2 linked regions of the Desulfomonile tiedjei DSM 6799 genome follow. The protein of the gene in region 1 interacts with the protein of each later gene in a pairwise test. Links are inferred from orthologs where the notes say so. Each region holds a gene or a part of one and is shown on either strand. Other genes may lie near its edges.

Region 1 (13,619 bases):
GAACAAATAGCCGAACACCCGGAATCCTGTCATGTCAAAGGAAAAACCATTTCGTATCCATCCGAACACCGCCAACACGCATATAATGGCAACTCCGCTCCAGCCGGCAACGGGTCCACATTCGGCAAAAGGGAACAAATGGAACCAGGGCATGCCGATTTCATAGAGAATCGGACGTACCGGAATTATCGGGTAACGTCCGGCTGCGGTATATTCAACGTGATTCAGCATTTGAGCCCATGAGACCAGATCGCCTATACCTTCGGGCTTCAGGAAAATGTATCTAAGAGCCATCATGCCTATTCCGATGAGTATCGGCATATGCATGAGGAGTAATTTTCTCAATGGTTGTAGTTGAATAGGTTTGATTCCGGAAGTATCTTCCGGGGGGAGCGAGGCATGCTGCTTCTCAAGGAGTGCCGGGCCGTACTGAACGACGATATACAGGATGTGGGTGGTCAGACAGAGGAGAAAGATGTACGGGTTGAGAACAGAAGCCACCATAATTACCAGAGCCGAAAGAAAAAGATTCCCTCTGGCCAGGAAGAACAGATACGCTGTTAACAGCGGAAATCCGAAGCTTTGCGACAAGCCACCGGAGATCTTGCGGAGAAAGCCCGTGAAAAAGAAGTAAAAACAGACAGCAACCACTCCGGTCAAGTCGTTCTTGAATTGCTGCCCCAATCCAAAGATGAAACCCGCAGTGATAACAAAGAGGATGCCGGTCACTACCTTGGAGAACTGGACAGGGTTCATGAACAGAGCGCCGAACCTGTAGACGGCCTTCACACCCCAGGGGACGTAATATCGGGCATAGTCGGTCAGGATGTCATCTTTGAACATTCCCTCATCCGACCATTTCTGCATCCAATAGAGCTGCTGCCTCACATCGTCATTGATCACGTACGGGTCGATGATGGCAGTCCAATGGCCCATGACGTAAACCATCAACGCTGCACAAAGTGAAAATAGCAGTAATCCTGTACTGCGACTCGGCAATCTATATTTCCACCCGCAAATTCTTTGGAGACACCAGAATTCCTAGGCCAGAATCACAGGGAAAGCAATCCTAATTTTGAAGACTCTTGTTTTCCCTTCGACAAAAAAACTCGACACTAAACAACGCTCATTGAAACGAGACACCTTGCTGCTGTGTGGGATTCAAAAATTATCGTACATCGATCGATGAATTCTGGGTACGAGATCCTTGATTATCCGGGATATCGCTCGACGTCGATTGGAAAGAGTACCGGCAATAGTATCGGTGACATCATACGTGCTGGATGCGAAGATGTCCTTTTTCCACAGGACCTTTTTTGAATCCGATCGCTCGAGAACGCAAAGTACCCGCAACACGCCGGACCGGGTAAGTTCTTTTCCGTCGGCCCGGTACATGGAAGGAGTATCTTCATACGAATGAATAACGGTTTTGAAGATTGCGTCACCCCCATCCCTCACAAGAGTGAGTCGGGTTCCGAGAGCGAACTCATTCCGAAGATCGTTGGTGAGTTCAGTCTCAATTCCCGTCACCGTCGTCTGGTTTTTTGCGCTCTCGACCACACAGGTCTTCACGTCAGAAGGAAACTTTGATTCTTCCAGAGCTCCACTGAAGCGGTACCCGCAGGAAGCCATTACGAGCATAGTCCCGCCCAGCACGATTAATGCTGCTAATCTGCGATATGGGGACAGCGGACGGGCTGGAAGCATTATGTGCTGACTTTCAGTGAATAAGGGCACGGCTCCGGACGGGACAATGTTTGATCCACACACAAAAAAGCGTCCCACCTAAATCATTTCTACTCGATGCTTCGTGCAAACGTCGACAAAATCACCCGTGTTGAAAGTGAAAATGCAGTCCACCCTGACGGCGGGATCCTCGATAATCATGCGCAAGACGTTGTCCACCAAGCTAAGACCTCGACCACCGCGCAACTCGTCTTCCAGAGTCACGGTCAGAGCCTCGTCTCTGTACTTTGTGTCATCGAGGAGTGTCGCTCCGGGACGTTTCAAAAAAGACTCGAACTTTCGCACAGCCAGTGGTCGTCGCACGTAACGCGTTCGCAAGGTCTCGTACAAGATGGGCCACGGAAAAATGCAGTGGAAACGAAAGAGTCTTTCGGCTTTCGGTTGCGCCTCGGTATAGTGCGGATCACGTTTATCCAGAAGGGATATCCAAAATCCGGTGTCTACAAGAGCCGTTCGACCGATTCTATAACTCATCCACGGCCTCCCCTTCCGGAACAGAACCATAACCGGTCCAGGGAGCCTGCTGCCGTTTCCCGAAAAGAAAACTGCCTTTCACTTTTTGATCGTCATCGCGATATATGACATACACGCGAGTTTTCTTGGTTATATCAACATTTTCACGGATGTCATTCTTGAGCTCGTTAATTAGGTCCCCTGACGAATCGTACTGGATGAATCCAACATTATCTCCGCACTCGATGGCCTCATGATTGGCCAGCCATGTGTACATGCCTTCATAATCGCCGGTCACACTGAGGTCGAACGTAAGCCACACAGCTTTCTTCATATTTCGCCTCCATGCAAATTATTCCCGAACTGACTGAAGGAAATCCAAATTTTTGCGAGAAATCTCAAATGTCGGCAATCATCCCACCACCAGATTGAGAATGCGTCCCGGCACCAGAACAGTCTTGCGAATGGACTTGCCTTCAAGGAATTTTCCCACATTCTCCTGCTCCAAAGCCGTGGTACGGATCTCCTCCTCTGACGCATCCACTGAGACCACGATTTCTCCCCGTTTCTTCCCATTCACCTGGACCACCAGAACCACCTGGTTCTGCTCCAGCAAAGCGGGATCGTAACTCGGCCAGGGAATGCGGACCATTCCGGGCTTTTCTCCGAGAGCTTCCCACAGCTCCTCACACACATGGGGGATGAAAGGCGACAAGAGAATAATCATACTGCGCACGGCCTCATGTAAAGCCAAGGCAATGGCTGGAGCCGGCTGGGCTTCTTCCTGCATCGTTTTCCCGATCTCGTTTGCCATTTCCATTACCGCAGCAACCGCAGTGTTGAAATGAAAACGATTCTGGATGTCGTCAGTGACCTTCTTGATGGTTTTGTGGGTCAATCGTCTGATCTGCCTGGAGCGATCCGTGTCTTCCGCGGCAGTTTTCGGAATTCTGTAGTTCCCCAGTTGTGCGACGAGATTCCACACACGTCCGATGAACCGGTACGAACCTTCGACTCCTTCTGACGTCCACTCGAGGTCCCTCTCCGGCGGAGCGGCAAACAGGCAGAACAGCCTGACCGTATCCGCGCCGTACCTATCGATGAGCTCTTCGGGGTCCACCACATTGCCCTTGGATTTGGACATCTTCGCACCGTCTTTAATGACCATGCCCTGGGTGAGCAGGTTCGTGAAAGGTTCGTCCCACTTTTTGATGCCGAGATCCCTCAGGACTTTGGTGAAGAACCGTGAGTACAGCAGATGGAGTATCGCGTGTTCGATCCCCCCGATGTACTGATCTACAGGCAACCAGTACTCGTTTGTTTCCGGGTCGATAATTCCCTTGTCGTACCTCGGACAGGCATACCGGTCGAAGTACCATGAAGATTCCACAAACGTGTCCATGGTGTCGGTTTCACGTCGTGCAGGTTCACCGCACTTGGGGCAGGGCACATTCACCCACCAGTCCAGGTCGGGGAGGGGAGAACGACCGTTCGTGGGAAACTCTATATCAACCGGCAGCACAACGGGCAAATCTGCATCAGGAACGGGGACTGCTCCACATTTCGGACAGTGGATAATCGGAATGGGAGCGCCCCAGTATCTTTGCCTGGAAATTCCCCAGTCTCGAATCCTGTAGTTGATTGTTGCGCCGCCCTTATTCTCGGAAGCCAGCTTATCGCAAATCGCTTTCTTTGCAGACTCATTTTCCGTGCCATCAAAGCCGTTGGAATTGACCAGAACTCCAGGGTCCACGTACGCTTCCGTCATGGTCTCTGCATTGAGGGGTTGGCCTTCAGGCTGAATGACCACTACTATTCTCAGGCCGTATTTTTTTGCGAATTCGAAATCCCTTTGATCGTGTGCCGGAACCGCCATGACAGCGCCCGTGCCGTATTCGTAGAGGACGAAATTGGCAACGTAGATAGGCATCCTCCAGCCGGTAACCGGGTTAATGCAGTAAGCTCCGGTGAATACGCCTTCTTTTTCGGCCTGATCGCCCACGCGATTTTCCCATTCCTGCTGCAGAACTTTCTGAACGAAATCCCGCACCTTGGTTTCCTGAGGAGTCCCCTTCGACAGCCTCAATGCAAGCGGATGTTCCGGAGCAAGGCTCATGAAAGTGGCGCCGTACAGCGTGTCCGGCCTTGTGGTAAATACTTCTATGGATTCATCGGAATTCTCGATTCCAAACAGAATTTTGGCTCCTTCACTCCGACCGATCCAGTTCCGCTGCATAATGAGAACTTTTTCCGGCCAGCCTGGGAGCTTGTCACACCATTCAAGGAGCTCTGCCGCATAATCGGTGATCTTGAAGAACCAGCCTTCCTGATCTTTATGAACGACTGGCGTGCCGCAGCGCCAGCATGCCCCATCTTCCACTTGCTCGTTGGCAAGGACCGTCTGGCAGGGCTCACAATAATTGACGATGGATTTCTTTCTGTACACCAGACCTCTGTCCATCATCCTCGCGAACAGCCATTGTTCCCATCGATAATATTCAGGGTGGCAGGTGGCTATTTCCCTGTCCCAATCGTATGAAAAGCCCATGCGTTTCAGTTGCCTGCGCATTTCGTCGATGTTTTGCATAGTCCATTTTGCAGGATGAGACCCGTGCTTTATGGCTGCATTTTCCGCGGGCATACCGAATGCGTCCCAGCCCATGGGGTGGAGGACGTTCAACCCTTGCATCATCTTGAAACGTGCCACAACATCGCCGATGGAATAATTTCTTACGTGCCCCATATGGATGCGTCCCGAAGGATAGGGAAACATTTCAAGCAGGTAGTATTTTTCCTTGGAGGAATTGAGCTCCACTTTAAAGAGTTTTTCTTTATCCCAGAAATTCTGCCATTTTTTCTCGATTGCCTCTGGGTTGTATTTACGTTCCATGGTTCCTCCATTGTTCCGATAGCATTCAGTTCATTTTCGGATCGGACGAACATGTCTGAATGCTCAAAACACCTTTCATAGCACACACATCGGGTTGCTTCAATGCATCCTTATTCCCTGAACACGGTGGAATGAGGATCATGGTTCATATATGCATTGTCGAAAGTATTCTTCTCGACTTGCCGCTAGAGGAGAGAGGTATCCATTCAGTGATCGGCGAGAAGAAAGGACTCAAGCCCCGGAGGGGGCGGACCAACAGTAGCCACGGGTGCAGCCCGTGGAACAGGATGCCTCAATCCCTGGCAAACGACCCTAGCGGGGTCGCCCAAGAACGCAACAATTCCAGGAGTATAATTGGGGAGACCCTTCCAGGGTCGGCAATAACGAGATCTCGATACATCGTTTCCGTGGGTTGACGAAACTGTCTCAAAAATCGAAATTTAACCCGGATCGTAACACGAATTCCTCATTGTCTTCCCGGCCTGATTGTAGGGGCGGACCTGCGAGTCCGCCCAAATGTGGGCAGACGCATTGGTCTGCCCCTACTCCGATGGATAATAGTGGCACGATGTGTTGCGTATTCGAGAATTTTGAGACAGTCTCTGACACCCACGACTATCATTGGGCTGCCCCTTCGGGGCATTCATCGCATTCCGCATGTAACTGAAGCTTTACGGAGAGAGCGCCTTTCCTGTTGACGGACGCGGCCTTTGGGATTTAAGGTGTCGGGTTGAATCCCGAAGCCCGGGATGAAACTCGACTCGATGTGAGGCGCGTCCGGCCTCCCCCTGAGGAAGAACACTATGCAGACTTTTTCCGTGAGTCCCGAGGGAGAGAAATTCCCTCTTCCCACAGATGAAGATTACCAAAAAGAATTCAGACGACTCCAGGACCTAGCTGACCGGCACAGGCAGATGGGGCAAGAAATTGTCGTGGTGTTGGGCATGGGGTTCGTCGGAGCTGTGATGGCTGCAGTTATTGCGGACTCTACGGATGATTCGGGAAAACCGGGCAAATTCGTCATCGGAATGCAACGACCCAGCACCCGGAGTTACTGGAAAATTCCTCTGATCCAGAGAGGAATTGCTCCCATGAAGGCTGAAGACCCTGAAGTCGAGAAAATCATTCATCGCTGTGTTGTCGAAAAAGAATCGCTTACTGCTTCGTATACGTACCAGGCTTTGACGCTCGCTGATGTCGTAGTTGTAGACGTGCAATGCGATTACATCAAAGAATCCTTGAATAATGTGAGCACCGGGTACGTTCAGATGGAAGATCTGGAAAAGGCTCTTGAGATCACGGGAGAACTGATTCCCTCGAATGCCCTGGTGCTCATAGAAACCACCGTTCCTCCGGGTACGACCGAACAGGTGGCATATCCATTAGTGAAAAAAGCATTCAAGAAGAGGGGAATAACCTCGGAACCTCTCCTCGCGCACAGCTATGAACGGGTCATGCCCGGCAAGGATTACGTTTCTTCCATAAGAAATTTCTGGAGAGTATGCAGCGGAGTGAATTCGGAATCGCGGGAACGGGTTATCAAATTCCTCACTGAAGTCCTGGACACAAAGAATTTTCCTCTCACGGTTCTCGAACGCCCCATTGAATCTGAGACCGCCAAAATAGTCGAGAACAGCTTTCGCGCCAGCATTCTTGCGTTTCTCAATGAATGGAGCCTGTTTGCCGAGCGCAATGGAGTGGATCTTGTAAAAGTGATTCAGGCAATTAAAGTGAGGCCTACCCATTCCAATATCATCTTCCCCGGCCCGGGAATCGGCGGCTATTGCCTCCCCAAAGATGGCGGATTGGCTGTGTGGGCGTACAAACATCTCCTCGGATTCGAGGACGATCTGTTCAAGATTACTCCTGCAGCGATCAACATCAACGATACGCGCGCTCTTCACGTCCCGGAACTGGCCAGAGACGCGCTGCGAAATATGGGCAAGTACATCGCTGCCTCAAAAGTGACTATCCTCGGTGCATCGTATCGAGAGGATGTGGGAGACACGCGATACAGCGGTTCCGAAGTGATAATCCGGCGGCTCGTGGAAATGGGTGCTGAAATCTGTGTTTACGATCCATATGTGGATCACTGGTGGGAATTCGAGGCCCAGGAAACGTACCCGACGCCGGGAAAGAGTCGGGGGCGTTTTTTCAGAAGCCAGAAGAAATTGTCCGAAATGCGCATGGAACCAGATCTTGATACAGCGCTCGCGGATGCGGATGTCGTGATTTTTGCGGTACGCCACAAGCAATTCCTGAATCTCCCTCCCGCAGATGTGGTGAAAGCAGCAGGTGGACCGCTGGCAGTGATCGATTGTTTCGGAATTCTCGATGACGAAAAAATAAAGGAATACTTTCAACTGGGTTGCGAAGTGAAAGGATTGGGACGCGGCCATATCAATAGACTGAAGAAACAATACAAACGCTAATCCTTAGGAATGCGAACACTGACCTGTTCCCAGGTCAGTGGCACCCCCCACAGGCATTAACTTGGTGGAATATTCCCCCTTTTATGAACGGGGGCCAAAGCATAGGCGTCAAGAAATAAGGTCAGACTACTTCCAACTTTCCTGGTAGGGGTCGGCGTCTCTGCCGACCCGCATTTGCCGGAAACGTTCACGAACAGCGTTAGAACCTACCATTCAGCAACAAATCTAACGATTGTCATTGCGAGGAGCGAAGCGACGCGGCAATCTTCTGACTTATGCCTGCACCTTCAGGGGATTGCTTCGCTTCGCTCGCAATAACACCCATTCGGACGTTCTTCGACCACAATGAGCGGTTCACTTTGCTCACCACCGTCCTACGCTATCTGGTTCTCTCGCATATACAGCAAGGTTATGACTTCGGCTTCAGAACCGGTTCCCGAAACAAAGCGAATTTCAGCCAGAGAAACGCAAATTCGAGCAATTTGGTATCGTCTGCTTCGATCTCGGCCACCATCTCAGGATCAAGCTCGAATTTATCCAGAAATCGACTCTTGAATACGAATTGCCGAAATTTCTCCAAATTGTAACAGGACATGACGAACATCTGGAGATGCTGGGGGCTGAATTCAACGGATTTGCCGCGATTCCGCATTACGTACAATTCCATGAGGAGATCGTTGATTCGGTTATAATCTTCCATCCCCTGGTCGCTCAGCCACTCGGAGACTTTCCATGATTTCTTTTCTTCAAAGCCTCTGCAATGATCCTCGCGTACGGTAAAATAGAATTCCCTGTGAGATCCATCCATAACATGAGATGTGGAAGCCCGCCCGAGCGGATAAATCCTGCACGCTCCAGGCCTGTCTTCGTACACGGAACAGCCCGTGGGGGTAACAAAAGGACATCGTTTCCCCGAAGCACAGTCCATTTCCATGAGGACTTCGGGAAATCCGTGAGCAGTGCGCCACCGCATGACGGTGTACCGGTCCAGGAACTCCTCTGATGTGAGCTGCAGCCGATTCTTCAACCGCAGTACATCATAAGGAGTAAGCAGCAGTTCCAGTTTTCCGCAGCACTCGGTAAAACAGGGAACGTGCGGTCCGCACCCAAAGCAAAACTCGCTTTCTACAGACAAGCGGGCATTCGCGTCCAGAGGAGGCCAGCCCTGAACATTACTCATATATTTATCTCCTGACGCTTTCTTCCTATTGGCAAGGGGTCAAACGGTCACATCCTGGACGGTATTTTGACGGTTTGCCAGATCACGGGCAAAATCCAATAAATCCTTGAACACTGCATGAGCAGTATCATCCTGCCCATCGGTTATCCGCACCGAGCGAACTCCGGCTCTGCTTCCCGCTTCCATATCTGAAGGAGAATCCCCCACCAGGTAAGACAAATTCAGGTCGATGCCAAGATCCCGTTGAGCCTGCAGGATCATGCCAGGTTGAGGTTTTCGACAATTGCAGAGTTCGTCCTTTTCATGGGGACAATGATACACAGCATCAAGAACCACGCCGTTTCGAGCCAATACTGAACGCATATGATTGTGCACTTTTTCGAGATCCGATTCAGTCATCAAATTTCGAGCGATTCCCCGCTGATTCGTGATCACTACGAGAACGAACCCCATATCGCGCAAGAGACGAAGCGCTTCCGCGACCCCGTCCAGGAAAACGAATTGTTCTATAGAAGAAACGTAATGATCTTCCGGTAACTTGTGGTTAATAACACCGTCCCGGTCGAGGAAAATAGCTTTACGCGGCATATTCTTGTTGAGGGTGCCCGGAGCCTGAGACTTCAGATCGGCAGCAATGATACGTTTTCGACGCATCGAGGTCAAGCACGCCCCCCCTGATGGTGAAATCAGAGGCTCCTTCAAGTTACTTATCAGCATCGCGCTTTTTAATTCGAAAAACCGGGACATTGATCGTTTTTTCAAGGATATGACTAGCGTTTAGCGGATTTTCGGTCTTAGAAAAGACAGGGCTTTAGAGAATTATTCTGAAAAAAGTATAACTTTTTCTCAGAATTCACTTGACATAATTTCGCGGTTGAATAATGACACCATCCCAGGACATTCAGTCAAGGAGGGATGGTATGGTGATAGTAAAGCCCTTGAAGCTATTGGTTTGTCTATGTGTTCTGTCGCTAACACTAATAACTGCAGCCACCGTCACGGTTAGCTGGGCCTACAGCGATATTTCGGGCTCGACTGTGATCCAGGGCGATGCTTTGTCCGCAGAACCGCGGGTAAATCCACAGTATCGTTCCAAGGCACCGGTGCGTACGCAACAATCGGCGGTTTCTTCGGGGTACACTGCCAGGAGGAGTTATTACTCCGCTCCCCCTGTAGCCTATCCGGGAAATCCGTCCCAGGGTGCCGTCTGCCCACCGGGCAATCCGGGTCCGGGGTCTGCATGCGGGCCTTTTCCCCAGGGCGGAGGACTTTCCAATCTTTTCGGTCTCCAGGGATTTGGATACGGACCGTGTGCTCCACCTCCTTTTCTCCCGAGAATGGGGTGCAGCAAGTTCCAGTTGAATGCCAAAATCTGGTATTCAAATCTCAACTCCTCTACGATCGTATGGGGCAGTAATGCAATCGGCGGCGAAGCCCCTCAATTGAGTTTGACCAAGAATCTTGGACTGCGGAAGTACGAGTACCTGTCCGAGTACGAGGCTCAGTGTCAGGTGAAGCCCAATTGGGGCATTCGGGTTTCCTTCATGCCGATCCGCTATCGGGACAACTTCATTCCATCATCAATGTTTTACTTCGGAAATACTCTATATCCGGCATTCGTTTCCACGCTTACCATTTGGGACCGCAACATTTACCGAGCAGCCCTCGTGTATGACTGGTTCAAGCAACCCCATGCAATATCAAGCTTGTTTGCCGGCTATACTCTGGTTGATGACAAGCTTACGGTAAGTGACACGATCCAGACAAGGACACGAAATCAGGCCGCGCATCTCGCCACCGCAGGCATGAGCTTTGAGCGATTCGTCAGATATCTCGGGACGAGTGTAGCCTCTGTTCACTGCAAGTGGTCCATCGATTTTCTTGAAGGCTACCTCGGTTGGGACGGATATGCGGCAGGAAGAATATCCGTGCCGATGAACTATGGACGATACGGCTACATTGAGGCAGGTTGGCGCTGGGTAGTGTTGGAAATCGATCAGCCGTGCAACGTAAATAAGATAAGCCTCGAAGGAGCTATGGCTGCTGTAGGAATCATTTTCTAAGGTCCGGTCCTGTTGGAAACATCTCAACCGCAATTGAGGAAGGGCGTCGTCAATCGGGTTCCCGAACTTGCAACGGGGCGCGTTCCTTCCGAAGGTTGAATGTCCACTCTACCGGCGGTACCTCGAAATTCGGGAACCCTGAAGCACGGCGATGCCCATCAAAAAGGCCCGACACCCGGTCGGGCCTTATACTCGTTGTGCCATCACAAGGAAAATATTCAAACAAGGGTATGCATTCAGTTATTCGCGGGGAAAATCCCCCCGCCCCCATAGGCGTTAAAATAAGGACATTCCCATCTCGAGCGCTTTGGTAGGGGTCGGCGTCTCTGCCGACCCATGTTGATGGAAAACGCCCGCGAACAGCGAGGAATCCACCATTCAGCAACTAACCTGATCCTTGTCATTGCGAGGAGCGCAGCGACGTGGCAATCGCCTGGGATCAGGCGCTTAATTTCAGGCGATTGCTTCGCTTTGCTCGCAATGACAGTCATTCAGACACTCTGGCAAAAACGATGCAGTTCGCTTTGATCATCACATCCTGAGTCGGATTCTTATTTTAACGCCTATGCCCCCGCTCCCCCTTTTAAAGGGGGGCAAAAAAGCGACACTGTTCCCTTTAGTAAAGGGGCGTAGGGGGGATTTAAGAACTCACAGTACCGCGATCACGAGAAACGATGATCTCTACTCCCTCGCGTGACTATTGGGTTTGTGAGAGTCGCGAAGCGCCGCAATTAAGCGGCCCAAATCGATCGCTTGTCAGTCCATTTCTATGAGTACTCGAGCAGGTGCTCCGTCCGCCCCTAAAATCTTCAGTGGAAGACAGTAGATCGTGCACGGGCCTGCAGGTATGTGCCCCAGATTGAGACTCTCCACAACAAGAATTCCTGCCTGCAACAATATGTGATGAACCTCTGCTGCCGAGCTGTGGTACGTTTCTATAGAAAAATAATCCGTTCCAACCATTCTGATGCCTGACTCGGATAGATAAGAGGCTCCATCCTTCGTAAGCGACACGTAATTCTCATGAAAATCGGGCTCCAGAAGTTTCCGGCTGTTGTCGGTTTTGAAGAAAACCCGGGCAACGCCCTTCAGGTCACATGAATGCAGGACATCTCGATTCAGCTCGGGGTGGCCCGTCAAATCCAGGATTTTCCCCGGACCGATGAGTGTCTCTAGAGGAATTTCGTCGACTGTATACCCCCAATTCAGGTAATGCGCCGGCGGATCGACATGAGTACCCGTATGTGTTCCCATGGTAATGGTGGATAGATTAAATTTATCTCCCATGGTTGTCTGAAAAAGGGGAGTCATCTTGAAAGGAGGGTCGCCGGGGAAAATGGCCATTTTTTCGTGCAGGGCCAATGTTGCATCATAGAGCGGCATGTTTTTCTCCCGAATCCGAAAGCATCGAAACGGCAGGAAAAATCAACAGGATTGCTAATACTATAGATCTCATGTGGAAGTACATCCAGCCGGTTGTCAGAATATTTTATGAAAAACGAAGTCTTTATTGGAGCAATCTATGGTAGTTGAGTGGAATTCCATTTCAATCGTGTTCGGCGCTATCTATCTTCTGCAGCTTGCATTCGCAATCGGTATGGAGATGCTCAATCGCAGGCACCTTGTGCAGAAAGGCTCTGATGTACCTGAGAGCATGAAAGGGTTTGTCGACAGGGATAAGCTCTTGCGGATGAATCAGTACAGTCTGGATACCAGCAATCTGTACATTGTGAAGAAATTGACGGGTGATTCTCTGTTGCTTGCGGCGATCCTTTTCGGATTATTCCCCTGGCTTGGAGGTCTTTTTGTCTCTTACTCCTATGTTGTTGCAGGACTGTGCTTCTTCCTGATGCTCGGAGCCATTTCTTTCGTACTCGATCTCCCTTTCGATTACTACGCCACATTCGTTCTTGAGGAAAAATACGGGTTCAACCGAACGGATATAAAAACATGGTTCTTGGATAACGTAAAAGCGGTCGGGATTTCCGCTGTATTTGCCGTAATTACCATAGGGCCGCTCTTGTGGAGCATACTTTTTTCGCCTGATTATTGGTGGCTCCTGGGATTTGTGATTGTTGCCGTGGTTCAGTTCTTTCTTATTGTTCTGTACCCTGTTCTGATTGCACCGTTATTCAACAAGTTTGAACCTCTTTCCAATACCGAATTGGCAGAAAAAATTGAGTCACTGGTTCGAGAAACAGGGATGAGGACAGAAGGTATCTTTCGGATGGATGCAGGGAAACGGAGCACGCATTCCAATGCATATTTTACCGGTGTGGGAAAAACCAAGAGGGTAGTGCTCTTCGACACACTCATCGACACCCATACGCAGGACGAGATCCTGGGGGTGCTTGCTCACGAGCTCGGGCATTTCAAAATGAACCACGTGCTCAAATCATACCTGCTGAGCCTCGCAACCACACTCGTCGTCTTTTATGCAACATATCGTATCCTGAACTGGCCTTTAATGTACGAGACGTTTCATCTCGATCCGGTCAGCAATTACGTGGCGCTCGTCATAGTGGCAATTTTCTGGAAGAAAGCCGGCTATTTTCTCCGGCCTATAGGCGCAGCCATTTCCAGGAAATTCGAACGAAGTGCAGATGTCTTTGCATTGCGACTCCTGATGAACTCAGGACCTCTTGCGACCGCGCTCAAAAAACTGGCAGGCCATAATCTTTCGAACCTGAATCCTCATCCTTTTTATGTGTGGTTCTATTATTCTCATCCTCCACTTCGCGAACGAGTCGAATACCTTGAATCCGCGAGAATCTGAGATCGAATGGAGATGTGAAAAAACAAAAACATTTAATCCTATGGCAAAACCGAGAATGTGGTATGTTTCTCCCCGTGAT
Region 2 (15,873 bases), 1.1 Mb from region 1 along the record:
TCAGAGTTGTCCAGAAGCCCACCACCCCGGCGGCGCGAGCTACCAATTTCTGTTCCGAAACTGCAGGTTTTTTCGGCGTTGAGGAAAAGGCTTGACTTGAAATAGGGTTTTCTGCCATAAAAAGTGTTTCCGTTAACGGATTGTTCGTCGACCGTGGAACTTCCGGACCGCGGAGGAGACATTTTCCCATAGAAGAGAAAAAGAATCGCCCAGTAGGAGCTTCGAATGGCTAATCATGCTTCAGCACTGAAGAGAATGCGTCAGAGTGAGAAACGGCGCGTAAGAAACATGTCGTACAGATCCAAAGTGAAGACTGCCATCAAAAAGTATCTCCGTTCCATTGAAGAAAAGGACGGTCAGGCCGCCGGCCTCTTGAGCGAAGCGACCTCCCTGCTTCATAAGGGTGTAACAAAAGGCATTTTTCACAAGAATACCGCTTCTCGTACAGTGGCAAGGCTCAGTAGCAAATTGGCCGTCTGATCGGTGACGGGACCGTGAGTCCCGCTGTTCAAAATTCCGCTCCTTGCGCCTGCCTTGAATTTCACAAACCTGGATCTCCCATGAGAATCCAACCCGTCCAGGCTGGAGGTTTTCCGCTGAAGGAAGCGTCCAGTCCTGCCGGTATTTCCCGCGTATAACTCCCGAAGACTTGAGTCACTGGAACCTTCTGGGCCGCATTCTTAAGGATTGAGGACAGAAACGGCTCGTCTGAACCCCAGTTTGGATCCGAGTAGTTGATCATCCCCATGCGTATCCCCGCATAATGGATTGCCGTGGCAAACAGGAGAGGCCCCTCTCCCAACGCGGATTCTTTATCAGGAACATCGAACCAGGACACGGGCACAATGAGCAGCCTTGAGCCGAGGGGAAGATTGAAGAGTTCCTTGGCAGCGAATTGCCTCCGGCCTTTACTGTCAGGAGAAAAGAAGAAACAGGGTTGACGGTCCGGCACAACGCCGTCGGTCATTGCCGCAGGCACTGCAAGAATGGCAACATCATCCCCCCGGTCCTTGTATTCGCGGAATCTGTCCATTGTTGCCGTGGGTCCTACCCACACATCGAATTTGGCGAACATCCTCTGGATCAGAATTACGATTTCCGATGCTTTCGGGTACACCGGGTTACTGAGAACAAGGTGCTCGATCCTTTGCTCTTCCGACATTTTCTGAACAGCAGGCTTCTTCCTCCCCGAAGCTCCGACAGGTTCTTTCACTTCTTCTTCAGCTATCCAGGGAATGGACTCGAACAGGAGAAGTTCTCCATTGAATCCGGCTGGCTGTGCACCGGGAGAAGTTCTCGTGAGTTTCAGCACATCTGCGGACGCCAGAAGCGAAATCAAACGGTCGCTGCCAAACGGCCTGTCTTCTGAATCCAGCATGACCGAGAACGGCAAATACCAGAGGGACCGATCGGGAATCACGAAGACCGTGGTTTTATCAGAAGGCAGACGAGGTATTCGCCCTAGCAGGTTTCTGTAAATTCTGCGGCCCGCTTCTTTCCAGGCATGTCCCATAAAAGTGGCACGGGAGCCGAGATTGAACTCTTTCAGCTTCTCCTGAAGATGGAAGACCCCTTTGTCTATTTCCGCTCTGTTTGCAGCAACCTGATAGTAGATTGCGCGATCCGTCGTGATTACTCCCACAACGATACGATCCGAAAACAAGCTGAAATCGAGAATCATCTCGTGTTTTCGGAGAATATCTTTACAGAGCTCGGCGAGGGAGACGTGATTGCCGGTTCGTAATGCCGAATAATGAGGCGTACCCTTGAGCAGCTTTTTGCGAGTATCTGCAAGAGCGGTCCTGAGAGCGGCTTCCGCCTGGCGGTTCGCATGCGAGGGACCTTCTGCTTTCAACTGAATGATTTTCCTGAGAATATCAGCCTCGTCAGTCAACAGACTGTTTGCAGCGTCGAAATAACGAATAGGCCCGGCTTTCTTTAAAGTGAGATTTCGTCGACAGGTCCTTCTGCGTTCCAGGACATGAAAGATGCCGCCGGACAATTCTTCCTTCGGGTCTACATGAACCGGACCGAGCACTTTGGTGGCCAACTCGTCAAATATCACGAACCGCTGCTCCATTTCAGCGAGCAATCCGTGTCCCGGCGGGATATCTTCCAGGATTGACTCGAACTGGTCCACTGCATTTCGATATTTCAGGATCGCATTCTCTGTCTCACCGGAAAGGTACAACTTCCTGGCGAGCTTTATTTCGCGATCTAGAGGCTCCAACAGGGTAGAAGTTTCCGGCTCCGCGGCAGGAAGTTCCGGAGTCTTCTGACGGAACAGCCATTGATATTTGCGGGAAGAATCGGATTGACCATCCGGAGTCGGTTCGGACTGGGATACGCTGTCTTCTGTTTGGCCAGCTTCGTCTTCGGCCAGAGAGGTCACAGTTGAAGCACTCAGAAGTAAAGCCAAACAGCATAACCCCATGAGAGTGAACCGAACGACCGAGTCAAAACTATTTCTCGCTTTTGTCTTCTCTACCTGCATGGACCCACCATTCGTCTCCTTTTTCCTTGAACCACCATGCGGCAAAATTCGTGTTCAGTATGCTGCGTGCAAGTCTTTTCCCGTCATCGGTGCGGAGCCTTTTTATGGCAGTGGTTATCCAATCTGCCGCATACCTGTTTCCCAGATCCCCTAGTTCCTTCAATTGCAGTATTATCTCAAGCTGGTCGGCATCGTTCGCTATTTGGGCCTCTGTCGAGGAGCACGAATCGAATTCTTCCGTCAAAACCCGTATTTCTTCCCCAAAGGGCAGATTTGCCGTCATATCTCTGACCGCAGCCCTTTCATCTGCTTTTACGTACAGTTTATTAACGTAATTCAGATCTCCTGTTCGAGCCTCTACGAGATCGTGAAACAGGCACATGAGCACTACTCTTTCCGTGGATATATTTCCGGACATTTGCGAAAGAACATATCCTATCACGGCCGTTCGCAGACTGTGTTCCGCAACGGTTTCTTTTCCGGTTCCCAGGAATTGGAAGCCCGATCGAGGCGTTCGCTTGAGCATGCCGACTTCAAACAGGAAATCAGCAATTGATTTTAGATCCAATGTCAAACCTCACTTACTCTTCGATCCCGGCTTGAGTATCATGAATTCCGCTCGGTATCAAGAGGATCGTTCCGTTCGGTAGAGTTCCGCAGCCGAGGAAAGCGAAGTCTTGCAGAGTTGGCCGAGTGAACTATAATCGCGGTTTATCCAATTAGCGGAGCTATGATGGAAACCGATTACGCCAGAGAATCCGTATTCTGCGATATATGCAATTCCGGGAATCACGAGTTGCTCTTCGAAAAGGAAGGCTTCCGTCACGTACGGTGCAACGTATGCGGCCTGGTATTCGTGAATCCCAGGCTGAAAGAACATCTCACCTTTCAGCAAGTGTCCGGTACCGGCAGCATGGGTGAACATGAGCTTACCCCTGCCCAAGTCCGGCGTCTGGATGCCGAACTGGACCGGTTCGAACCCTATCGCCTGCTCAACCGTATTCTTGAACTGGGGGCCGGTCGAGGCTGGTTCCTGGATCGGGCTGCCAGGTCAGGCTGGGAAACATGGGCGGTTGAAGTCAACCAGGACGCAATCCGACAGCTTCGCACCAAACGCGTGACTGAAATAATCGCACAGCCGGCTGAGGAATTCGAGGCGCCTGCCGATTACTTCGATGCAGTAAGGATGTGGGATGTAATCGAGCATTTGAAATCGCCGCGTAAGGCAATAACGAACGTTCATAAAGTCCTCAGAACAGGCGGATTTCTCAAACTGGCCACCACGAATTTCGCTTCTCTGTCCAGGAAAGTGAACGGACCCGAATGGGTGTACCTCAATGGAGCGGACCACATCGTGCTGTTCGAACCTGCAACTATTACTCGGCTGCTCGGTGAAATCGGCTTTTCGAATATTACGATCCGTACAAAATCTTTCAATCTGAGGCGTAAACTCTATTTCCCCGAACGGGAACTCCCACCTCCATCGACAATTCTCCGTCCGTTCCGAAAACTGATCGATGAAGCAATTCGTTTCACTCTCTCCGGACACCAAATGCTCGTAACCGCAATTAAATAATAAATCTAGGAACTTTGTTGCAGACTCGTGTTATGCGATTCACGAAAGTCCTAAAGTGGTCCAAACCAATACAAAATATCACTAGTGCCCGGCGTCTCTGCCGGGCCAATTTGATTGATTTGTTTGCGTCTTATCCATCGGCACGGAGGCCGGTGGATACCGTGTTCAAGAAATCGCTTTTGATAATAGTTACTTTCAAAATCTACTCCATCCAGCATAGAAGTCTTCTCTACGCTCTAAGCTGAGCTTAAAATTCTGCCAAAGAAGCCATCGTTCTTTGGATTCTTTGCCACTATCGAGCCTGAATCTCATATTTCTGGATGCCCGATTCATAGCTGATACGCATTCCTGGATAGGGTATCCCTTAAAAAGCAAGTGATAGAAAGTAATGTATGCAACTGCGGCATCCGCCCAATCAACCGAATCTTCATTTCCGACGAGAAATCCGAAGGGCTCGCTGGTGTGCCAAGCCATTCTGCACCCCGAGCTTCCGAAACATGTTGACATACAAATCAGCAACCCACTATTAAGACCTTCAATTAAGAGAGAAAGCTCTTGACGAAGCTCTTCCCACGATAATCGCTCGCCACACGTGAGTCCTATTCCGGAATCATCGCCATGCATACTCAGATGGAGTATCGGAATTGCTTCTGCTTTCTCATAGTATTGTAAAGCAGCGGTCATCCGTTCCAAAAGAGCTCTTCTGAAAGTAGCCCTGTCTGTAACCAGGCTGTAATATCTCGGAATCGCAGCTAAATCCAGTGCTTTGACTAAGGCCTCTCCTTCAAGATGGTTTTCCAACAAATCCATGCTGGAAGGTGATTCTATTACATAAACAAATCTCTTGAGAGCCATTGCGCTTGCCTCCGAATTCGACATCACAGGACATGCCTCTAACATGCCGGTCTGACAATAATTTCAGATAATATCCTGGAGTTTGCCATGGGACTTTATCCTCAAGACAATCAACGGTCAAGGCAAAAACATAAAATTCATAATCGTATAAGGGGAGTTCCGATTTAATTCGATTATAGTAATTGCCAAAATTAACGTCCGATTGAGGATAGGAGTATTGGTGGGTGCCGGCCTCCGTGCCGGCACATATTCAATATAATCAATGATATCCATAGAATGGACCGGCAGGGACGCCGGCCCCTACCAATATCCTGCAATTCACAGGCGGGGATAAACGACAGAATTTTTGGCACTGACTATAACGCTCTATTTCACACTATTTAACAATTTCGAACGTATCGCTGCGGACTGTTGTGAATCCGCCGGTGCTTTTTCCACTTTTCCTTGATCGGTTTTCATTACCAGGTCTTTTCCGAGGACATGGAGTGCATAGGCGTCGTAGGTTTCTTTGGCACTGACTGCGTCCCAGTGAGGTTCCACCTGCAGAATGACGTCCTTCTCCACAGTGAGTCCATGATCGTCTTGATAGGGACCTCTCACCGGCCCGACCGAGTAGTATCTCCCGTAGCTCGAATAGAAATTTTCTTGCGTGGTTATGGCATTCTGGACAGCCTGAACAGCTTCCGCGTCTTTTTCAGCCGTTTTGTAGGTCAGGAAATAATTGAAAGTCAGATGGAAGAGAAACAGTGCAACGATAAGGTTCAATGCCAGAGTCGTGATTGCGACCCTGAGCACTCCACGCTGCTTCACCTTCGTGTACCGACTCATGACATAGAGCCAGCCGGCATAGAGAGATGGAGAGAAAAGCAGAATAAATATACAAAGATAAATAATGACGATAATCGACGTGGTCAGCAGTTCTTTGACCATTTCAACATCTCCACTTCAGTACAACCATTCGGGTTCCCCTTGCCTCTAAATTCGGCAGAATTCAATCATACTCCAAGATTTCTTCGGTCTCGGTGGGTCTTGGGTCCAACCGATATTCGCACAGGTTCGCGTTCTTTTTCCCGAGAATCCGTATTGCCTCCCGAACCAGCACGGAAGGGAGATTGGGGGACTCAACGATCTCCTGCAGATCCTGCAGATTCATGTACGTAAGTAATCTCATGCTCATGGCAAGAGGTGAAGAGGGATTCATCACAATGACTTTTTTTATGGAATAGCGATTTATCCAACGAGGATGATTATAGATTGTCTCGATGACCTTGGGCGATGTCGGGCGAGTGGATCCGATTTGCACGACATCCATTTCCGTGAGTCGCGGGTTATCGAGCAAATGCCTTATCACTCTGTGGTCCTGGTCCCGTGCAATTCGCTTGATCAGCTTGAAATCCGGTTTTCTGGCGAGCGATTTCCGCATGCCCAGGGGAACTTCGCGCAACCGGACATCGAGATAGGGCTGAAACGGGCTCTCATCCTGACCTTCGGGTGGAACATCCATGAGAATCGCCACAAGCTCATATTCCTGACTGCTTTGAAGCGACTCTACAATCGCAGAAAGCCTGACCTGGTCGAAGACTTCGGAAAAGGTTCCGGAAACCATGAGGCTATTGTACAGGAGCTGACAATCGGGTTCGCCCATGAGACTTCGTTCTCTTATGGTCCGCAAACAATAGACGATAAGATCGTCTTCAAACCGCCGCAATCGATCGGCCAAGGAAAAACTTCGCTGACGCGCATCCGATATTCTAGAGAGTGTGACGATCATGTCACGGAATATGAGATCGTAATGCGACGAATCCATAAGCAAGTCTCTCAGCACGTATTCCAACAATACTTCATTGCAGAGTTTTTGTATTTTGCAGAAGAAATGCTTCCTGTGATGTTTCTTCTGCTTCGGGTTCGGGCGTCTCTGTTCTCAGCGGAATTATATGCAGATAATCCGCTATGGGCCGTTGAATGAATTTGAGATCTTCATGGGTGATCTCAACGGGCATAGCCTGTTTCTTTTCCTCTTCGGAAAGCTTGAGTTCACCGCTTTCAGAAGCCAATACAATGCGTTCATTATATCGCAGATGTTCCTGGACTCTTTCAGGTATCCCAAAACCGTAGTTGATGTGACCGCTTCCGGCTATCACAACCATTCCGGCATCTTTTCCGCGTTCGGATTCGAAAAACGAGATCACTCGCTGAGCCATGATCGCGTCTCTGATTGCCTGTGCGAGGACCACATTGTCCAGGCTCTTTTCATGAAATGCTCGATGTACTTTGAGTCTGATGCGCATCAATTTGTCGTACGCGGGGTCGATCTTATCGAAACCCTTTGGGAGAATGCGTCTCTGTTCGTCAGTCAGTCCGGACAATCCCTCACGGGCTACTTTTCTGACAAAATCATCGGGTGCATTGAGTCCGATTATGGGAATCTTCGCATTCCGAGCAAAATACAGCACTGCTGCGTAATCTTGCAGGTTGGTCCAGTGTTTTCGGCCGAGTTTCCGAATGAGCGCTGCAACATCTTCAGTACCGGATTGCCACCAATCAAGGATCTCTTGCTGATCCGCGGAAAACATCTCCATCCCGAGGGCGATATTTGGTTTTCGGTCTGCAATTCCTGTCAGAGTATCCAACTGCAGTTTGTGATGGCGTTTTATAGTGTGGTATTCACCGAGATAAACGATCCGAACGGACGCGAGGTCGTCGAGCATCATTTCCTGCGGAACAGGTTCACCTGCCAACATATCAATAATGATGCTATCGTTCTGTTCGGCACCGGCCAGAGAGACTGACATTGACACAATGACACCCAGAAAAAATACCAAAGGACAAATTTTGCAAGCCTGCTTTACCACAAGGTTCCTCCAGTGTGCCTGATCTCGAAATCACTGAATTCTCCTGTAGGGGATTCCTCATAGATCTTCAAGTCCTCCACCCGGCTGTGAGAAGGACCTCTTCTGCACCATTCGATCATCTTATAGACGTTCTGCTCTTCGCCCTCGAATGTCGCCTCGACTCGCCCGTTCGCCAGATTTCTGACCCATCCGAGCAGTCCCAGTTCTCGTGCTTTGGATCTTGTATACCAGCGAAATGCCACTCCTTGCACCAGTCCGGAAATTACGACTCTCCGACGTATCACCATGTGCAGGCTCCTGAACGAGACCGGTATTACGACGCTGCTTCCACGAGGGAACGGAACTCGTCTTCCGAGAGAACAGTGACTCCAAGTCCACGAGCTTTGTCCAATTTTGAACCGGCTTCGTCGCCGGCGACAACATAGTCTGTTTTTCGACTCACCGATCCACTCACCGTTCCACCGGCAGTTTCGACAAGCTTTTTCGCTTCAGAACGAGGCAGCGACAACGTGCCGGTAAACACGACGGTTTTGCCGGTGAGTACTGTTTGTATTTTGTCAGACGGCCTGGCCAACGGTTCCGGATTTACCCCCGCTGACAAGAGCCGATGGATCATGTCCCGATTATGTGGTTCGCGAAGATATGAAACCACACTCTGAGCAACTTCCGGTCCTATTCCGTGAATCTGCTGCAAAGCAGTGGTGTCTTGTTCCGAGAGAGTTGCCACATCCGGAAAGGCGGTCATAAGAATTTTTGCCACATGCTCTCCAACCAGAGGAAGTCCCAGGCTGTAGAGGAAACGGTCCGATGTGACAGTCTTTGAACGCTCTATGGACGCTACGATATTGGAGGCCGATTTGTCAGCCATGCGCTCCAGGCTCTTGATAGTCTCTTTCGAGAGATAATACAGATCGGCCGGATTCTTTACGTGTCCGAGATCCACGAGCTGTTCGATCAATTTGACTCCCAGCCCTTCAATGTCCATGGCGTTTCTCGAGGCAAAATGCCGGATCGTTTCCTTCAGGCGGGCCGGACACGTGGCATTGACACATCTCTTTGCTGCTTGTCCCGGCAAACGGACTGCAGAAGACCCGCACACAGGGCAATTGTCGGGAATAGTATAGGGTCGGCTGTCGGCAGGCCTCAGATCTTTCAGCACTTCAACAACTTCGGGGATGACATCTCCCGCGCGCTGGATGACCACCATGTCTCCTTCACGCACGTCCTTACGATCCACTTCGTCCTGATTGTGCAGAGAAGCCCTTGAAACGGTTACCCCCCCCACACTCACCGGTTCCATGATTGCTACTGGTGTGAGTGTGCCTGTACGGCCGACCCCAACTTCGATACGAAGTATCTGTGTGCTGGTGCGGAGCGGCTGAAATTTGAAGGCAACCGCCCACCGCGGAGATCGGGCTGTCATACCCAAGATTGCTTGCTCGTCGAGTGAGTTTATCTTAAGCACCGCACCGTCGATTTCGTACGGCAGAGTGTCTCTGTTCTCTCTTAAGTAGCGATAATGCTCCAAAACCTGCTGGATGTTTTCACAAAGCCGAGTCAATCCCATGTTCACCGGCAAGCCGAGGGATTGAAGTTTTTCCAGAATTCCATACTGGGTTTCCGGAATCGATCCTTCGATTCTTCCCACACCATGGGCAATGAAGCGCAAGTTTCTCGAAGCGGTGATACGCGGATCCAGTTGTCGAATGGAACCTGCAGCGGCGTTTCGCGGATTGGCGAAGGTGGCGAATCCGCGTTTTTCCCGCTTTTCATTCAGACGGTCAAAATCGGCTCTGTTCATGAGGATTTCGCCTCTGACCTCGAGCAGTGCGTCGGAAGCTCGCGTCTGCAGTTTCAGAGGAATCCACTTTATGGTACGCACGTTCGCCGTGACATCTTCCCCCGTGAAGCCGTCCCCCCGCGTAGCCGCTGTAGACAAGAATCCATTCTCGTATATTAATTCCACCGCAACGCCGTCCAACTTGGGTTCCACCACGTACGAAAGTTCATTTCCGGTACCCAGACTTCGTTTTGTCCGCACATCGAATTCCAGCAATTCCGATTCATCAAAAATATTAGACAGCGATACCATGGGAATTGCATGCCTGACTTGACCGAATTTTTCTAAAGGCTTGCCCCCCACCCGCTGGGTAGGTGAATCGGGAGTAATCAGCTCAGGATATTGAGTTTCCAGGTCCTGAAGGCGACGAAACAGCTTATCGTATTCCGCGTCCGTAATTTCCGGGGAATCCAGTACATAGTAATTGAAATCGTGATCTCGAATGGTTTTTCTCAATGCTTCTACTTCGTCAATGATGTCTTGTGATGGGATCGCGTTTTGGCCGGACATGACAAGAAGAATACTCCCGGAACATTTTGCCGTCTTTCAAGCCGACGGCTTTGGCAGCTCAATGATGCAGGAACAGGGCTTTTTTCGCAAGTCCGTTCCTGAAAAGATACGGCAAGATTACAAGATATTGAGCTATTGCGAAAAGCACTTCTCCGCAATTGGTGGGTGCCGTGCCTCCGTGCCGGCACCTCTTTCAAATAAAAATAACCAGTTCGGGACCGCTGGGACGCCGGGCTCTACGGTTTTTTAGAGAACGATATGTTCAAAAGGTCAGAAATTATGTCATGCCAATCTGCTTTCAAAGTTGGACGAAAATCCCCTCTACCCCCATATGCGGTAACTTTGCTGTCCAGTCTCCTTCGTCCCGACGGGACGAAAAGAAAATAGCCCGGCGATTCATCGCCGGGAAAGCCCATCAAACAAACGTCCTCGTCCCAGAGGGACGATTGACTGATTATACCGATTCTCGAAAGTAATCACGGATTGTCAAGAGCAGTTCCCAGCAATTGGTAGCGCCGGCCTCCCAATGCTGTTGAATTAAGGAAAGGGTTCTTGATTTTTCACGTTTAACCTCCGAGAATTCAGAAGGAATTGTGTTGACATGCGGGTAGTTACGCGCGATAAATTCTTTCAAAACAAGCTGCTGAAAGGATTTTATTATGGCACGCATTATGCTTTGAAGAACCATGCCAACTTAGCGCGTACGCTGAAAAATTTCTTCACATTATTCCCGGACAAATCGACCCTTCCAAGAAACGCTCGCCTCAGGACTTTACTCGAAACAGAAAACTCGCCTTTGGAAAGCTTATCACCTTCATCTTGTCCATTGCCGCCAGTGGAAAGGGTAAAGGAGTGGACATGAAATCCGGTGAATTCTTTCGACATGCCAGAATTCTTGGCCTTTGGCCTGACGCCGAGGCGATCCATCGAAGCGCGCTCACCAAGGCGCGCAAAAAGGTGGATTGGAGGATCTTTCGGCAAATACTCGATGATGCGGTTGGTCTGGCTTATGAGTGTTGGCCTAAGAGCCCGAAGGACGAGTGGCATGGTATGTCCACTCATGCGATAGATGGCTCCGACTATACGCTTCCAGCCGCCGATGAGCTCAGGGCCGAGTTTGATCCTGAGAGCGGACTTGGGCAAGCGGGCAAAGGACATTATCCTCAGTGTCTTGTATGCACGCTCTATGACGTCTTCAGACGTCTGCCCATCGCAAGAACTGTGGTCCCGGTGAATTCTTCGGAGCGGGACCAAGCCAAACATCTCCTGCCCCTCGTGCCTGAGGGAAGTGTCTTGCTCCTGGATCGAGGTTACCCAGGATATGAATTTCTCAGCTACCTTTTGGACAAGTTCAAAGGCTATTTCGTGATACGTTGCCCCGCAACGTCCACCTTCGCCACAGTAAAGGAATTCATTCGGAGCGGGAAGAGCGAAGCCGAAATCGTGATTCCTCCGACATCGAACTATCTCAGCCAGGTGACGGCTGAACAACGAAAGGCCGCCAAGCCCATCAGAGTGAGAGTCATCAGACTGTCCAATCCTGACGGAACCCTCTCGGTTCTCCTGACGAATCTTTACGACAAGGTGGAGTTTCCGAGACAGGAGATCACTGACCTCTATTTCAGGCGATGGGAAATCGAGAGCTATTTCCGGGATGAAAAGATTGGGCTCGAAATCGAAAAATTTCATGGCAAAACCTGCAACAGCGTCCTGCAAGAACTCTTTGCAGCTGCGATCATGGCTGTGATCTCAAGAACTCTCATGGCCATTTCCACCCAGTTACTCGGTGGAGAGCTCGGAGAACCTCAGTTCAAGAATGCGGTCATGACGCTCGCGTCTGAAGCCGCCGTGCTCGCCGCAGACGATCCTGAAAGAGCCATCGAAATCTTTCAGGATATTCTCAAAGAAATCTATCGTGTCAAATACTATCGACCAAACAGTCAGCGACCACCCCAACCAAGGGTGAACAAGCAAAGCAAAAACAAATGGCTTTACCGCAGGTACAAAAATGTCCCCGCAGCTTAAGTCAACAGCATTGCGCCGGCCTCCGTGCCGGCGAACAATTCACCGAACAAATCAATAAGTTCTCGCCGGCAGGGACGCCGGCGCTACTGATTCTTCCCATAGCAGGCATTGGATTCCATCAAGACTTTCGATAACCGCTATAGATTGTCCCATTTGCGGATCAGCCGTTCCTCTGGAACTCAAAAATCCTTAATTTGACCCATTTGCCGGCGATGAATCGCCGGCAAATTATCTTCTGTTCCTCTGGAACAAACGGCCAAATGGAGCCTAAGTTAGCGCCTATGCCCTCTACCCCCTTTACCCCTTCTTTATTAGAGGGAGAAATGGAGGGATTTTGAATGCAAATTGCTGTCAACTGCTGTGCAGCAAAAAGCTGATAAAAAAAGACGGCCCATATGAGCCGCCTCTTTTCCAAACCTACACGAAACCGGGAACGTTCTTGATCGCCTTCCTTACCGGTACTCTTCTGGAGCGGAAGGGACTCCCGAGAACACCGTTACTGCGGTTTCTTCGGACTACTTCTTTGGTTTTTCCGGATTTTCCCATTTCCCGGAAAAAGTTACCTGATGTTCTTTATCTTTTGCATCTTTGAAGAGTGCTGTTCCACCCGAGACAGTAATGGGGAAATCAAAGTCCCCGACGGTTTCCCACCATTTCTTGGCGAGTGCTCCGGCGGAGGTCTTCATTTCCTGGATTCTCGATACGTTTCCGGCTCCCACCATGAGACTGCTTATAGTCGGAAGCGCCTCGTTCGTCACCACGACTTTGAGTTGATTAGTCTTGCCGGCAGGAATCCAAGAATCCTCATATGCAAAAGCCGTATTCACGTCGAATCCGTCAAATGATACGGTGAAGGTCATTTCATCGAGCATGACGGGCTCTTTGTTCGGATTCTTGATGTTGAAGATGTAAGCCATATTCAGTATGGAACCAACCGGGAGGTCCTTTCCTGTGTCTTTCTCATCCTTGTAACCGACCCGAGGTTTTGCAAAAAATGGCTGAATGCTTGCCACTTCAACGCGATCGAGCGTAATTTTAGGATTTTCAAAAGCAGTGGCAGGCAAAACGGCAAAACCGAAGAGAGCCACGAACAAACCGAAAACTGTCAAACACTTAATCATTTTCCCTCCTACCCCTGAGCGGGGAGTCTTAGGCTAACCAGCGTTTTCGTCGTTTGTAGTGCTTGACCTCTCTGAAGCTCTTTCTTCCGCCAACATCCGTAAGGCCGAGGTAGAAATCCCGAATATCGGGGTTTTCTTTGAGCTTCTCGGAAGTGTCATCCATTACGATGCGGCCGTTTTCCATCACATAAGCATGAGGAGCTACTGTCAAAGCGAGTTTGACGTTCTGTTCCACAAGAAGAATAGGAATCTTTTCTTCCCGGTTAAGTCTCTGAATAATCTCGAAGATCTCTTTAATGAGAAGAGGAGCAAGCCCCATGGAAGGTTCGTCAAGCAGCATCAGTTTCGGCTGAGCCATCATCGCTCTTCCAATGACGCACATCTGCTGTTCACCGCCACTGACGAATCCGGCCATTATGTTCCGTCGTTCTTTCAGTCTCGGAAAATAGTGGTACACCATGTCCAGCCGCTCTTTTAGTCCTGAGGGTCTCAGGTGGCCTCCGACCATGAGGTTTTCTTCGACTGTGAGGTGCTCGAATACGCGTCTTCCCTCGATAATCTGGAAGATCCCGCGCCTGGAGATCTCCTCAGCCGGCAATTTATGGATGCGCTCACCCATAAACTCGATGCTGCCGTCTGTCACCTCACCATCTTCATGGTTGAGCAGTCCGGAAATTGCCTTCAGGGTTGTGCTCTTACCAGCGCCATTCGCCCCCAGGAGTGCCACAATTCCACCTTCCGGAATCTTTATGGAAACGCCTTTCAGGACGAGTATGACCTCGTGGTACCTGACTTCAATATTGTTGATCTTCAGGATTTCATTATTCTCGGACACAAACCTTCTCCCTTTTCTCCTGACGCCCATATGAGTGATACGGCTTTTCTGCGGGTGGCAGAATGCCGCCCCAGCCATTCATCAATCTACCATCCGAGCCAGCTCTGCCATTTGTCAGGAAATTTTTCCTTCATGTTGATCTTCGTGAAAAACGTTATTTTTCCGTCCTTAATGGTGTAGAGCAAAGAAACAGGGCTGGGCCTGTGGTCGGTGCTCGTGATCGTGGTGGGCGGACGACCGAGAGCGTTTTCTTTGTCGAAAGGATACCAATCCTTCAGCGATTCCAGGGCTCCCTTGATGCTAGGGCCGCTGAGCTTGCCCGCTTTGTCGGCTCGCTGTAGACCCGCGCATGCAAGAGAAACTTTCACCCATGCCTGGACGGTTCTGATGTCTCTTTTTTCGAGGGGAACGTCGGGATTCACTTTCTTGGTGTATTCGATCACCTTGTCCATGTAAGGAACGTCATCGCCGAGGAAAGCGCAGGCTGCACAACCGATCACGCCTTCACCGGCAGGACCGGTCATTCTGACGAGGTTTTTGTCGAAGCCCCAGTTATTCATGATATGATCTGCTTCCAATTGCAGAGCATATGCATCTTTGATAGCAGTGGCTACCGACATGGTGGTATTGCCGTGCCAAATGACGTTTGCTCCCTCACCCTTTGCTCCCAAGACCTGGCTTTTGGCATCCAAAGCCGTCAATGACACGTCTTGGTCTTTCACGACTTCTATACCCAGAAGTGCGGCCTGATCTTTGATTGCCTTGATCGGTGCACTCGAGTAAGGAGCGGCAAACATGTAGAAACATGCCAGTTTCGGTTTCTGTCCTGCTTCTCTGGCCTTTTTCCATTTGTCGCTTTTTTTCCAGACTTCCTCGTACCACGCCGTAAGGGCTGCTCTGGCATTAGTGGAATAGTCAGTGCTGTAAATGAAATTGTACGGGGTCTTAGCCGGATCGCACAAATGACCGGATAGGGAGTCCGAGATGGTGACCATTTGATCCTTATTGACTGTCGGAGAGAGAGCTTCCGTGTCTCCTGTACCCCACTGAAGCAGCATGTTGACTTTGTCTTGGCTTTTGAATCTCTTGTACAACGTGTGGGCTTCCGGAATTCTGTACCCGTAATCCTGCAGAATCAATTTAACTTTTTTGCCGTTAATGCCTCCGCTGTCATTCACGTACGTAAAGGCTTCCCGTATACCAAGAGCGGCATCTTTTCCCACGTCTGAAGTTGCGCCGGTAAGGTCGTTTATGGACCCCACCTTGATCTCGTCTGCAGAAAAGGCATTCGAGCAAAAAATCAGCATTATTCCGAAACATACAAACAGGATTCGTTTCATCTTGTCACTCCTCGCTCTTTTTGGTTGCACGTCCAACATGTTCCACTTCCGCCTCTAGGATAAAAGCCTGTCACCTCCTTCCGGTTGCTGTCTCAAACTATTTCCCCGTATATGAGAACGGCCAAAGGTTGAAATAATTTTTTAGTTGCCAATATCGATAGCTGAGCCCGTTGGGTTCGTATATGAGGAAAAAGATGATAGCGAGTCCAAAGGCGGATTCTTTAAAGAAAATGAATTTCGTGGTCATCCAACCAAGACTGGGATACGATTCCATAAGCATGTCGCTTGCCCCCAAAACCGCCATCTCGAGGAACTTGAAAACCAACACAACGAATGCCGAACCAAAAACCAGTCCCTGGATGCTGCCAACACCTCCAATGAGAATAATGCCGACCCAGAGCAGCGAATAAAACCATTCATAATGC

What was found.
Region 2: the proteins of leuS (region 1) and ligA interact in binary tests that used the Escherichia coli proteins (3 or more experiments, as listed by UniProt). The link is inferred for Desulfomonile tiedjei DSM 6799 from one-to-one orthologs.

What each region holds. Positions count from the first base shown.
Region 1 is NC_018025.1:4,464,151-4,477,769, reverse strand. What follows is about bases 2,351-5,482. They hold leuS (leucine--tRNA ligase), read right to left. Parts: upstream 5,090-5,482; coding sequence 2,612-5,089; downstream 2,351-2,611. Other genes in these bases: DESTI_RS19065 (hypothetical protein), read right to left, coding at 2,351-2,533. Outside these bases: DESTI_RS19080 (glycosyltransferase family protein), read right to left, coding at 1-999; LPS assembly lipoprotein LptE, read right to left, coding at 1,162-1,770; DESTI_RS19070 (hypothetical protein), read right to left, coding at 1,786-2,220; more of DESTI_RS19065, read right to left, coding at 2,210-2,350; DESTI_RS19055 (nucleotide sugar dehydrogenase), read left to right, coding at 5,893-7,521; DESTI_RS19050 (YkgJ family cysteine cluster protein), read right to left, coding at 7,931-8,701; gmhB (D-glycero-beta-D-manno-heptose 1,7-bisphosphate 7-phosphatase), read right to left, coding at 8,741-9,355; DESTI_RS19040 (hypothetical protein), read left to right, coding at 9,622-10,764; DESTI_RS19035 (cyclase family protein), read right to left, coding at 11,521-12,147; DESTI_RS19030 (M48 family metallopeptidase), read left to right, coding at 12,287-13,540.
Region 2 is NC_018025.1:3,382,619-3,398,491, forward strand. Bases 7,610-10,519 are described here. They hold ligA (NAD-dependent DNA ligase LigA), read right to left. Parts: upstream 10,128-10,519; coding sequence 8,091-10,127; downstream 7,610-8,090. Other genes in these bases: DESTI_RS14330 (ChaN family lipoprotein), read right to left, coding at 7,610-7,777; DESTI_RS14335 (acylphosphatase), read right to left, coding at 7,771-8,064. Also shown: murein biosynthesis integral membrane protein MurJ, read right to left, coding at 1-118; rpsT (30S ribosomal protein S20), read left to right, coding at 226-480; DESTI_RS14300 (CHAT domain-containing protein), read right to left, coding at 542-2,494; DESTI_RS14305 (HD domain-containing protein), read right to left, coding at 2,463-3,062; DESTI_RS14310 (class I SAM-dependent methyltransferase), read left to right, coding at 3,225-4,070; DESTI_RS14315 (hypothetical protein), read right to left, coding at 4,266-4,925; DESTI_RS14320 (hypothetical protein), read right to left, coding at 5,292-5,855; DESTI_RS14325 (hypothetical protein), read right to left, coding at 5,917-6,732; more of DESTI_RS14330, read right to left, coding at 6,767-7,609; DESTI_RS14365 (IS4 family transposase), read left to right, coding at 10,935-12,152; DESTI_RS14375 (hypothetical protein), read right to left, coding at 12,668-13,273; DESTI_RS14380 (ABC transporter ATP-binding protein), read right to left, coding at 13,302-14,138; DESTI_RS14385 (ABC transporter substrate-binding protein), read right to left, coding at 14,195-15,448; DESTI_RS14390 (branched-chain amino acid ABC transporter permease), read right to left, coding at 15,546-15,873. UniProt on the Escherichia coli protein: DNA ligase that catalyzes the formation of phosphodiester linkages between 5'-phosphoryl and 3'-hydroxyl groups in double-stranded DNA using NAD as a coenzyme and as the energy source for the reaction.